One region of the Rhizobium sp. P1_B8 genome, then DNA from elsewhere that is predicted to be linked to it. Evidence: riboswitches for the same ligand, from Rfam matches in the RefSeq annotation. Region 1 holds a riboswitch; each other region holds the start of a gene.
The links. A riboswitch is a leader RNA that binds a small molecule or an ion and turns the genes downstream of it on or off. The one in region 1 is predicted to bind cobalamin.
Positions count from the first base shown of each region.

Region 2: it holds a riboswitch for cobalamin, as region 1 does, so the genes downstream of both, cobU (bifunctional adenosylcobinamide kinase/adenosylcobinamide-phosphate guanylyltransferase) here and nrdH (glutaredoxin-like protein NrdH) in region 1, are expected to answer to the same signal.
Region 3: it holds a riboswitch for cobalamin, as region 1 does, so the genes downstream of both, bluB (5,6-dimethylbenzimidazole synthase) here and nrdH (glutaredoxin-like protein NrdH) in region 1, are expected to answer to the same signal.

Region 1 is NZ_JBFTZZ010000035.1:11,451-14,723, forward strand. It holds gene nrdE (class 1b ribonucleoside-diphosphate reductase subunit alpha) at 1-753, opposite strand, end outside; gene nrdI (class Ib ribonucleoside-diphosphate reductase assembly flavoprotein NrdI) at 732-1,136, opposite strand; gene nrdH (glutaredoxin-like protein NrdH) at 1,151-1,372, opposite strand; cobalamin riboswitch at 1,638-1,861, opposite strand; gene AC1D2N_RS30400 (heavy metal translocating P-type ATPase) at 2,104-3,273, opposite strand, start outside.
Region 2 is NZ_JBFTZZ010000003.1:59,590-62,862, reverse strand. It holds gene AC1D2N_RS05915 (chloride channel protein) at 1-899, opposite strand, end outside; cobalamin riboswitch at 1,158-1,554, shown strand; gene cobU (bifunctional adenosylcobinamide kinase/adenosylcobinamide-phosphate guanylyltransferase) at 1,716-2,240, shown strand; gene cobW (cobalamin biosynthesis protein CobW) at 2,245-3,273, shown strand, end outside.
Region 3 is NZ_JBFTZZ010000013.1:103,667-106,939, reverse strand. It holds gene AC1D2N_RS17060 (MFS transporter) at 1-1,333, opposite strand, end outside; cobalamin riboswitch at 1,508-1,695, shown strand; gene bluB (5,6-dimethylbenzimidazole synthase) at 1,738-2,424, shown strand; partial or broken gene AC1D2N_RS17050 (molybdopterin-dependent oxidoreductase) at 2,421-3,098, shown strand; gene AC1D2N_RS17045 (phosphatase PAP2 family protein) at 3,208-3,273, opposite strand, start outside.

The DNA of each region.
Region 1 (3,273 bases):
GATGCCCGAGGACTGGTTCTCGATATGCTTGATCGGCGCGCCCGCCTCGCGGATATTCGTCAGCGACAGCGCCACACCGCCGCCGCGCTTCGACAATTGCAGCGCCGAATTGATCGACCGGCCGATCGATTCCATATTGTCCTCGACGCGCAGCAGAAAGCAGGAAACCAGTTCGCCGCGCTGCTTCTTGCCGGCATTGAGGAAGGTCGGCGTCGCCGGCTGGAAACGGCCGGAAATGATCTCGTCGACCATGTCGCGGGCAAGGGCCTCGTCGCCACGCGCCAAGGCCAGAGCCACCATGCAGATGCGGTCCTCATAGCGCTCGAGATAGCGCTTGCCGTCGAAGGTCTTCAGCGTATAGCTGGTGTAATATTTGAAGGCGCCGAGGAAGGTCGGGAAACGGAATTTCTTGGCATAGGCCTGGTCGAACAGATCCCGCACGAAATTGAAGGAATACTGGTCGAGAACCTCCTGCTCGTAATATCCCTCGGTCACGAGGTAATCGAGCTTTTCCCTCAGATTGTGGAAGAACACCGTGTTCTGGTTCACATGCTGGAGGAAATATTGCTTGGCCGCCAAACGATCCTTGTCGAGCTGAATCCGCCCCCCATCGTCATAGAGGTTCAGCATCGCGTTCAGCGCGTGATAGTCGAGCGTTTCGGCTGCCTTCGGCGGCCTTTCCCCGGCGGGCTGAGCAAAAGTTTGATGCGGTTTTGCGCCCGCATCCCGCTTCAGGTTTGTTCCCGTGTCCAAAATCGTTCCATTCCGTGTTTGACCTTGGCGACGTCGTCTTCGGTACCCATGAGCTCGAACCGGTAAAGGTACGGCACTTGGCATTTCTGCGAGACCACGTCGCCGGCGAGCCCGTATGTCTCGCCGAAATTGCTGTTGCCCGCGGCGATCACGCCGCGGATGTGTCCTCGGTTTTCCGCATCGTTGAGGAAACGGATCACCTGCTTGGGAACGGCACCCTTGCCGCCGTCGCCGCTATAGGTCGGCACGATCAGCACGAAGGGTTCGCGGATATGGAACGCGTCTGCGCCACCTGGCGGAATGCGCGCCGCGCGCAGACCGAGTTTGGCGACGAACCGATGGGTGTTCTCGGATCGGCTGGAATAATAGACAATCAAGCCCATCGCTTGTCCTCAGGTCAGGAGAGCGCGCTGATCATGTCGGGACGGAAGCCCGCCCAATGCTGCTCGCCGGCGATGACGACAGGTGCCTGCATGTAGCCGAGGCTACGGACGCGATCGAGCGCTTCGGCATCCTGCGAGATATCGACGATGTCATAATCGACGCCCAGACGGTCGAGGGCGCGGTAGGTGGCAGTGCATTGGACGCAGGCAGGCTTGCTGTAGACGGTAATGGTCATGATATTCCTCGTGACGATGCGATTGGGCGCAGGACATCGATCGGAAATCTGTCGATATCCGTCGAAAAATTTTCTGATGATTTTGAGCTGTGCGGCTGTTCAGCCGCTGGGCGTACTCCGCCCTCTACCTCTAGCGGGTGGCGGCCTGAACTGAAATACTGACATGACTTCACCCCGAAGTGGCTCATGCGGAGGTTCGGGCCTGCGAAACGCGATGCGGAGATTCCCCGCAGCCATGCAACGCGACCTTCCGGACACCCCGCCCGTGGACGTTTCGTTCGAGGCAGGTCTCCTGGCTCACGGGTCAAAGCGCCTGCCCAGCCTTCCCGGAGCATCATGCTCCAGTGACCTGAAATCGGACAGTTGCTCGCCGCTTACAGTTGCGGGGGCAGCCCCGGCATTGCCGCGCCATGATGGCGAAGCGCACCGAATTCCCGTCTTAGCCGCCGATCCTCACGAATCGACGGAACCTCGAACACTAGATATAGTACGCCAATCCAAATTCGCGTCAACGGATGGTTTGTGCATTGCGTTACGACAGGTTTGAAATCGCTACGTTCCTGTGAAAATCATGGCTAACCAAAGCTTAAAGAAATCAGGCTGTGGAGAAAGTCCCGACGAGGAGAGCCTACCTATGGCCGGTCCCGCGATTTTCGATTCGAGATCGGGCCCGAATCGTCGATGGGACATCCCATCGGTGACGAATGCCGGAGGGATGAAGTCAGGAATGTTTATATCTTTATTCGAAGCAATCGTAGCGCATTGATCGTCACCAGCACTGTGGCGCCGGTATCGGCGAGAATCGCTGGCCAGAGCCCGGTGATCCCTATGATCGTCGTCACCAGAAACACCGCCTTCAGCCCGAGTGCGATGGTGATATTCTGCAGGATGTTGCGCATCGTGCGTTTGGAAAGTTCGATCATCCGCGCCACGTCGCCAACGCGTCCGTGCAGCACGGCAGCATCCGCCGTCTCCAGCGCCACATCGGTGCCGCCACCCATGGCGATGCCGATATCGGCAGCGGCCAGCGCCGGAGCATCGTTGATACCGTCGCCGACCTTGGCGACGATGAAGCCCTGGCGCTTCAATTCGCCAACGACCCGCTGCTTATCCTCCGGCATCATCTCGCCGCGCCAGTCGATGCCGAGCATACCGGCAACGGCTGCTGCCGTCCGCTTGTTGTCGCCCGTCAACATCATCGCCTTGACGCCTGCTGATTTGAGGGCAGCGAGCCCGGCCTCGGCATCCTCACGCGGCTCGTCACGCATGGCGATCAGGCCGGCCGCAACACCGTTGACGAGCAGCACCGACACGCTCTTGCCCTCGTCGTTCAGCGCCGTGATGCGTGCATCCTGTTCCGCGCTGAGCGTCCCGCGCTCGCGGGCGGCAGGCGGCGACAGCAGATCCAGCGCCTCACCGCCGACTTTGCCGCTGACACCCTTGCCCGGCAGCGCTTCCAGCTCGAAGGCCGGCGGCACGGGAACGCCATCCGCCTTGGCGCGGTTGAGGATCGCCAGCGCCAGCGGATGGCTGGAACCCTGCTCCAGCACCGCCGCGCGCGACAACACCTGCGCCTCGCTCAGGCCAAAGGAAATGATGTCGGTCACCTGAGGCTTGCCTTCTGTCAGCGTGCCTGTCTTGTCGAAGGCGACCATCGTCACCTTGCCGAGCGTTTCCAACACCGCGCCGCCCTTCATCAGCAGCCCGCGCCGCGCACCGGATGAAAGCGAGGCGGCGATCGCCGCCGGCGTCGAGATGACGAGCGCGCAGGGGCAGCCGATCAAAAGGATCGCAAGGCCCTTATAGACCCATTCGCCCCACGGCCCAGCGAACAGCAACGGTGGAACGACCGCGACAAGCGCTGCGACCACGACGACGCCGGGCGTGTAATAGCGCGAGAA
Region 2 (3,273 bases), on a different contig from region 1:
ATCATCGCCAACAGCCCGACGATGATGATGCCGAGTGCCGGGCGGAAGGGTGGGGCGATCGAGCTCTTGCGCGCCAGCTCTTCGACAAAGGCGACGCCCTGCATGATCAGGATGCCGACACCGGCGCAGAAAGCACCGAGCAGCAGTGCCGGGATATAATCGGCTGGCACGACCGAGCCGAAGCTGCCGATATCGATGGTGAAATCGCTGCCGGCAAGCAGCCTTGCGATCAGGGTGGAGACAAGGGCGGAGACGACGACAGGCGTCAGCGACACGATCGTATAGGTGCCGATGATCAGCTCGAAGGCATAGAAAGCGCCGGTCAGCGGCGCGTTGAAGGCGGCGGCGATGGCGCCCGCCGCGCCGCAGCCAACGAGGGTGCGCAGGTCCGAGCGGCGAAGCTGCAGCTTCAGGCCGAATTTGGAGGCGAGGCCGGCGGCAAGCTGGGTATAGCCGGCCTCCAGGCCGACGGAGGCGCCGAAACCGTTGGAGATCAGGTTCTGCACGGCAACGATGATGCTGTCGGTCAAGGACAGGCGGCCGCCATGCAGCGCATTGGCCTCGATCGGGTCGACCATCGGCTTCTTGCGTCGTTTCGCCAGCACTAGGAGCAACATGCCGAGCAGGGCGCCGCCAATGACGGGGGCAGTGAGCAGCAGCATCTTGTTCTCGATCTCGGACGAGCTCAGCCGTTCGCTGTCTGATATGCCGAAGACCAGCTGATGCAGCTCGTTGGAGACGTAACTCATGCCGGTGACGGCGAGACCCGAGATGATGCCGACGACGGCGCCCGCCAGCGACAGGCCAACCTCGCTACGGCGGGTCAGCGCCCGCAGGCGTCCCGGATCGAAGAAAACACGCAGCGCACGAAAACGGCGCCGATCCAATTTCATAAGCATGGCTAGACAACTAGGCGGGGAGAGGCCCGGTCAAGGGCAGAGATGGTCGCGCAGTCCGCTTGCGACGCAATTGCGGCGAAAAGCCGGCGGCGGGGACAAATTTTTATGACGTAAGTCTATGATAAATGACGATATTTTAGGTAGAGTAAGTCGTGTTGGCGGAGTTGCTTCCTCTGGCCGGCCATTGCCCGGTCGCCAAGGCCGGTTGACTTCACCTCTGAGCTTGCCTAACCATCCCTCAACGGATGGTCGCCCGACCATCCTGACATAACGGATGGTTCCGGATCGGTATTACGCCCTTCCGGATGAAAAGGGAATGTGACGGGGCGGACCCAAGCCGGGCGCCTTCATCACAGCCGACCCCGCGACTGTAGTGCGGTCAGGGTCGTCCATCCGGCGTGAAGCCTTTTCTGCCGACAGCCTGCAATCCTGCAGGCGGGCGGGACGGACGACATGCCGGAAAAGCCACTGGATATGCATGGTGATCAACCGGGGTCGGACGCCTCTCAAGTCTACGAATCGTCCACTTTTTCACCGATGCAGCCGGGAAGGCGAGGATGATCCGCTGGCACGATCAGGGCGACCGGTTTCCGGTCTGCCCCGATCGCGGCCGATAACTGCGAGCCAGGAGACCTGCCATGCGTGCCGGGCGCGAAGCCCACACCTGGGCACTATGCCCGTTGCCAGCACGGAGGTTGTCTTGGCTGAACGATTGAATTCAGCGCAGCCTGGTGCGGCGCGATTTGGCGGGGCCCTACAGCCGCCGGCGTCTTCCGTTGCGGCTTGCGCGGCATCTATTCAGAAGGCAACGCCGGCATGACGGCTGCCCCCTCCAACACCGTCTTCATCCTTGGCGGCGCGCGCTCCGGCAAGTCCCGGTTCGCCGAATCCCTCGTCACCGCGACCGATCTGGATCGCCACTACCTTGCCACCGGACGGGCCTGGGACGAGGAGATGCAGGCGCGCATCACGCAACACAAGGCCGATCGCGGTCCGTCCTGGACGACGCATGAGGAGCCGCTCGATCTTGTCGGCAAGCTTACCGCCATCGACGGCGAAGGGCGCATCGTGCTGATCGATTGCCTGACGCTCTGGGTCACCAATCTGATGATCGAGGAGCGCGACATGGCGGCGGAATTTGCCGCACTTGCCGATTTCCTGCCCGCCGCGCAGGCGCGGCTCGTTTTCGTTTCCAACGAGGTCGGTCTCGGCATCGTGCCGGATAATCGTATGGCGCGGGATTTTCGCGATCATGCCGGCCGGCTGCACCAATCGATCGCGGCGAGGGCCGCCGAAGTTTATTTCATCGCGGCAGGCCTGCCGCTGAAAATGAAGGGTTAAGTCCATGAACCAGCAGAAGATTCCCGCAACCGTCATTACCGGCTTCCTCGGTGCCGGCAAAACGACGATGATCCGCAACCTGCTGACCAATGCCGGCGGCAAGAAGATTGCGCTGATTATCAACGAATTCGGCGATCTCGGCGTCGACGGCGACGTGCTGAAGGGCTGCGGTGCAGACAATTGCACCGAGGACGACATTATCGAGCTCACCAATGGCTGCATCTGCTGCACGGTCGCGGACGACTTCATCCCGACGATGACGAAGCTGCTCGAACGCGAACAGCGGCCCGACCATATCGTCATCGAAACCTCGGGCCTTGCTTTGCCGCAGCCGCTGGTCGCCGCCTTCAACTGGCCCGACATTCGCACCCAGGTGACCGTCGACGGTGTCATCACGGTGGTCGATAGTGCTGCCGTTGCCGCCGGCCGTTTTGCCGACGACCATGATGCCGTCGATGCGCGCCGTGCCGAGGATGAATCGCTCGATCACGAAAGCCCGATCGAGGAGCTGTTCGAGGACCAGCTCACCTGCGCCGACCTCATCGTGCTCAACAAGACCGACCTAATCGACGCTGCGGGCCTTATCAGGGTGCGCGACGAGGTCGCCTCCCGCACGGTGCGCAAGCCCGTGATGATCGAGGCGAGAAATGGCGAGGTGTCAGCCGGCATCTTGCTCGGCCTTGGCATCGGCACGGAGGACGATGTCGCCAATCGCAAGTCGCATCACGAGCTGGAGCATGAGGATGGCGCGCCGCACGATCACGACGAATTCGACAGCTTTGTCGTCGATCTCGGAGCCATTGCCGATCCCGCCGGTTTCGTCGAAGCGCTGAAGGACATCATATCAGCCCATGACGTGCTGCGTCTCAAGGGTTTCGTCGACGTTTCAGGCAAACCGATGCGTTTGCAGCTCCAGGCCGTCGGCAGCCGCATCGACCATTATTTCGACCGCGCCTGGGCAGCCGGAGAAAAGCGCGGCACACGCCTCGTTGTCATTGGCCTGCACGAAATGGACCAGGACGCGGTGAGGGCG
Region 3 (3,273 bases), on a different contig from region 1:
CGCCGGCATCTTGGGGCAGGCGCAGGAAGGTGATGCAGGCCAGCGCCGAAATCGCCGAGACGCTGAAGAAGGCGATGTGGAAATCCGAGACCAGCAGCCTGTCGTCGTGGAAGCTGCTGGAAATTTCGAGGATGCCGCCGGCGATCGCCACACCCATCGCCATGGAGATACGCTGGGCAACGGCATTGATTGCGGTTGCCTGGCTGCTGTCGGCATCATCGACGTCGCCGAAGGCCATGGCGTTGACGCCCGAGAAAGCCATGGAGCGGAACAGGCCGCCGATCAGCAGGCAGGCCATGATCAGGAACAGTGGCGTTTCGGCGGTGAAAAGGCCGTTGATGCCGAGGAAGATCGCCGCCAGCAAGGTGGTGAGGGAGATCACTGTGCGGAAGCCGAAGGCGTTGAAGGTGCGCGAGGCGGCGAATTTCGAACCCATGGAGCCGAGCGCGCTGACGAAGGTGACCGAGCCCGATTGCAGCGGTGTCAGGCCGAAGCCGAGCTGGAGCATCAGCGGCATCAGGAAAGGCAGGGCGCCAAGTCCCATGCGGAAATTCGAGGCGCCGAGGATCGCCGCCCGAAACATCGGGTAACGAAACATCTTCGGATCGAGAAGCGGATAAGGCACGCGGCGGGCATGCAGGAGGTAGAGGAGGCCGGCAAGGATGCCGATCGCAACCGTGACATAACCGTAGATAACGGGCACGGCCGGCAGGCTGATCACCGACAGGCCGAAGACGAAGCCGGAGAAGCCTAGGCCGCAAAGGAAGAAGCCGGGGAAGTCCATCGGCCGCAGAGTGCGCGGCTCGACCGCCGGCAGGAAACGGGTGACGAGGATGATGCCGAGCACGCCGATCGGGACGTTGATCCAGAAGATCCAGTGCCAGGTGAGGTAGGTTGTGAGGAAGCCGCCGATCGGCGGACCCATGATCGGACCGATCAACGCTGGAATGGTGAGCCAGGCCATGGCATCGACGAGTTCGTGACGCGGCGTTCCCCGGACCAGCAGCAGGCGGCTGACCGGCGTCATCATCGAGCCGCCGGCGCCCTGGATCAGGCGTGAGATCACGAAGGCCGTGATCGAATTGGAAAAGGCGCAGGCGATCGAGCCGATCATGAAAACGAAGATCGCCATGCGGAAGATGTTGCGCGCGCCGAAACGATCGGACATCCAGCCGCTGATCGGGATGAAGATCGCCAGCGCCACGAGATAGCTGGTAACGGCGAGCTTCAGCGCGATCGGCGAGGTGCCGATATCGGCTGCGATCGCCGGTAGGCTGGTGGCGATCACGGTCGAATCCATCTGTTCCATGAACAGGGCGACCGCAAGGATCATGGGCGTGAGGCGGGGCACGGGCAACCAAAGTGCAAAGAGAAAAAGTGCGGCGCCATGGGCGTCGGTCAGGATGGGTTTGTTTCTAAGGCAGCGATGCGCCTCTGTCCATGAAGTCGATGTCGCATGCAACGTGTCGGCGGTATGAGGGCCGGCTTGCCGCCGCCGCGCTTTCCTGAAATAGATGCGCCGTCAGGTGCCCGCCGTCCAGGCGGGAGAATCGGGAATCCGGTGCAAAGCCGGAACGTGCCCAACGCTGTAAGGCCGACGCTTGCCGCTTCATCACGCCACTGGCTTCTCGCCGGGAAGGCTGCGGCAGGCGGATGACGCCGAGTCAGAAGACCGGCCTGGCTAGATAGACCGATCCGCGCGGACGGCGGGGCGGTTGCGTTGTTGGGGATTTGACGATGCGACCCTTTGATGAGGATGCCCTTTCGGCGGCGTCCGGTTTTTCCTTGGCCGAACGCGAGGCCGTCTATCATGCGATCATGACGCGGCGCGACGTTCGCAGCGAGTTCCTGCCCGATCCCTTGCCGGATGACCTTGTGCAGCGGCTGCTGACGGCTGCCCATCATGCACCCTCCGTCGGCTTTATGCAGCCGTGGAATTTCATTCTGGTGAAAAGCGCAACCGTGCGGGCGCGCGTCCGGGATGCTTTTGCGAGGGCCAACGAGGAGGCGGCGCTGATGTTCGAAGGTGAACGACGGCAGGCCTACCGCTCGCTCAAGCTCGAAGGCATTGTCGAGGCGCCGCTCGGCATATGCGTGACCTGCGATCCTACCCGCAGCGGCAGCGTCGTGCTGGGGCGCACGCACAATCCCAGGATGGATAGCTATTCCACAGTTTGCGCCATCCAGAATCTCTGGCTTGCGGCGCGGGCGGAAGGGGTCGGGATCGGCTGGGTCAGCATCTTTCATGAAGGCGAGCTGAAGAGCATTCTCGGCATACCCCAGCATATCGAGGTGGTCGCCTGGCTCTGTGCCGGTTTCGTCGACCGGCTCTATGACGAGCCGGAACTGTCCGTCAAAGGCTGGCGGCAGCGGCTGCCGCTCGAGGAACTCGTCTTCCATGATGGATGGGGACTGAACACCTAGAGGTCGTCTTCTTCGGCACCGACAAAGGCGAGGTCACGATTCGCGACATCAAGATGCAACAGAACTTCGCTCGCAGCATGTCGCTCGCAGACGCGATGAACCCCGACAATCTGCTCTGCTACGAAATGAACGGAGCGACCCTGCCTGCCCCCAACGGTTTCCCGCTGCGGCTGATAACTCTGGGCTGGTACGGGATTGCCAACGTCAAGTGGCTGAAGGGCATCGAGGTTCGCGACACCCGCTTCATGAGCCTGCTGATGGGCCGCGACTATGTCACCATCCGGGAGGAAGAGCACAAAGGCGAGACTGTGCGGGCCGAGACCTCGGTCGGCCGGGCCTTGCTGAAATCCGCGCCCGCCAAGGTCACGCGCAACGACTCGGGTCACCGGGTCGTCGGCGCAGCCTGGGGTGCACCGATCGACCGGGTCGAACTGAAAATTGATCAAGGGCCCTGGATGCCGGCAGTCATCGATCACAGCGAGGAGGCCGAATACGCCTGGAAGATTTGGTCACTGGATTGGCCAAATCCCTCGCCTGGAGAACACACGGTGACCTCGCGCGCGATCAGTACCGCAGGGCAAATTCAACCGGCGATGGACGATCCCTTGATCGCCAAAAAGCACACATACTGGGAAAGCAATGGCCAGGTGACGCGCCGCATCCGCATCGTTTGAGAAACGTTGCTGCCTCGCACGTCGGCTGCTGAGTGAACGGAACGTTCCACCGAGAACCCTTCGCTTAGGATTGCGACATTTCGGGAGAAAGGCGCTAGCGGCCCTTCCGCTAGTCTGCCCCGTCTTTTTTTGCCCGCTCGATGAATTTCCCGGCGACTGCTTTGCCAAGTGCGGC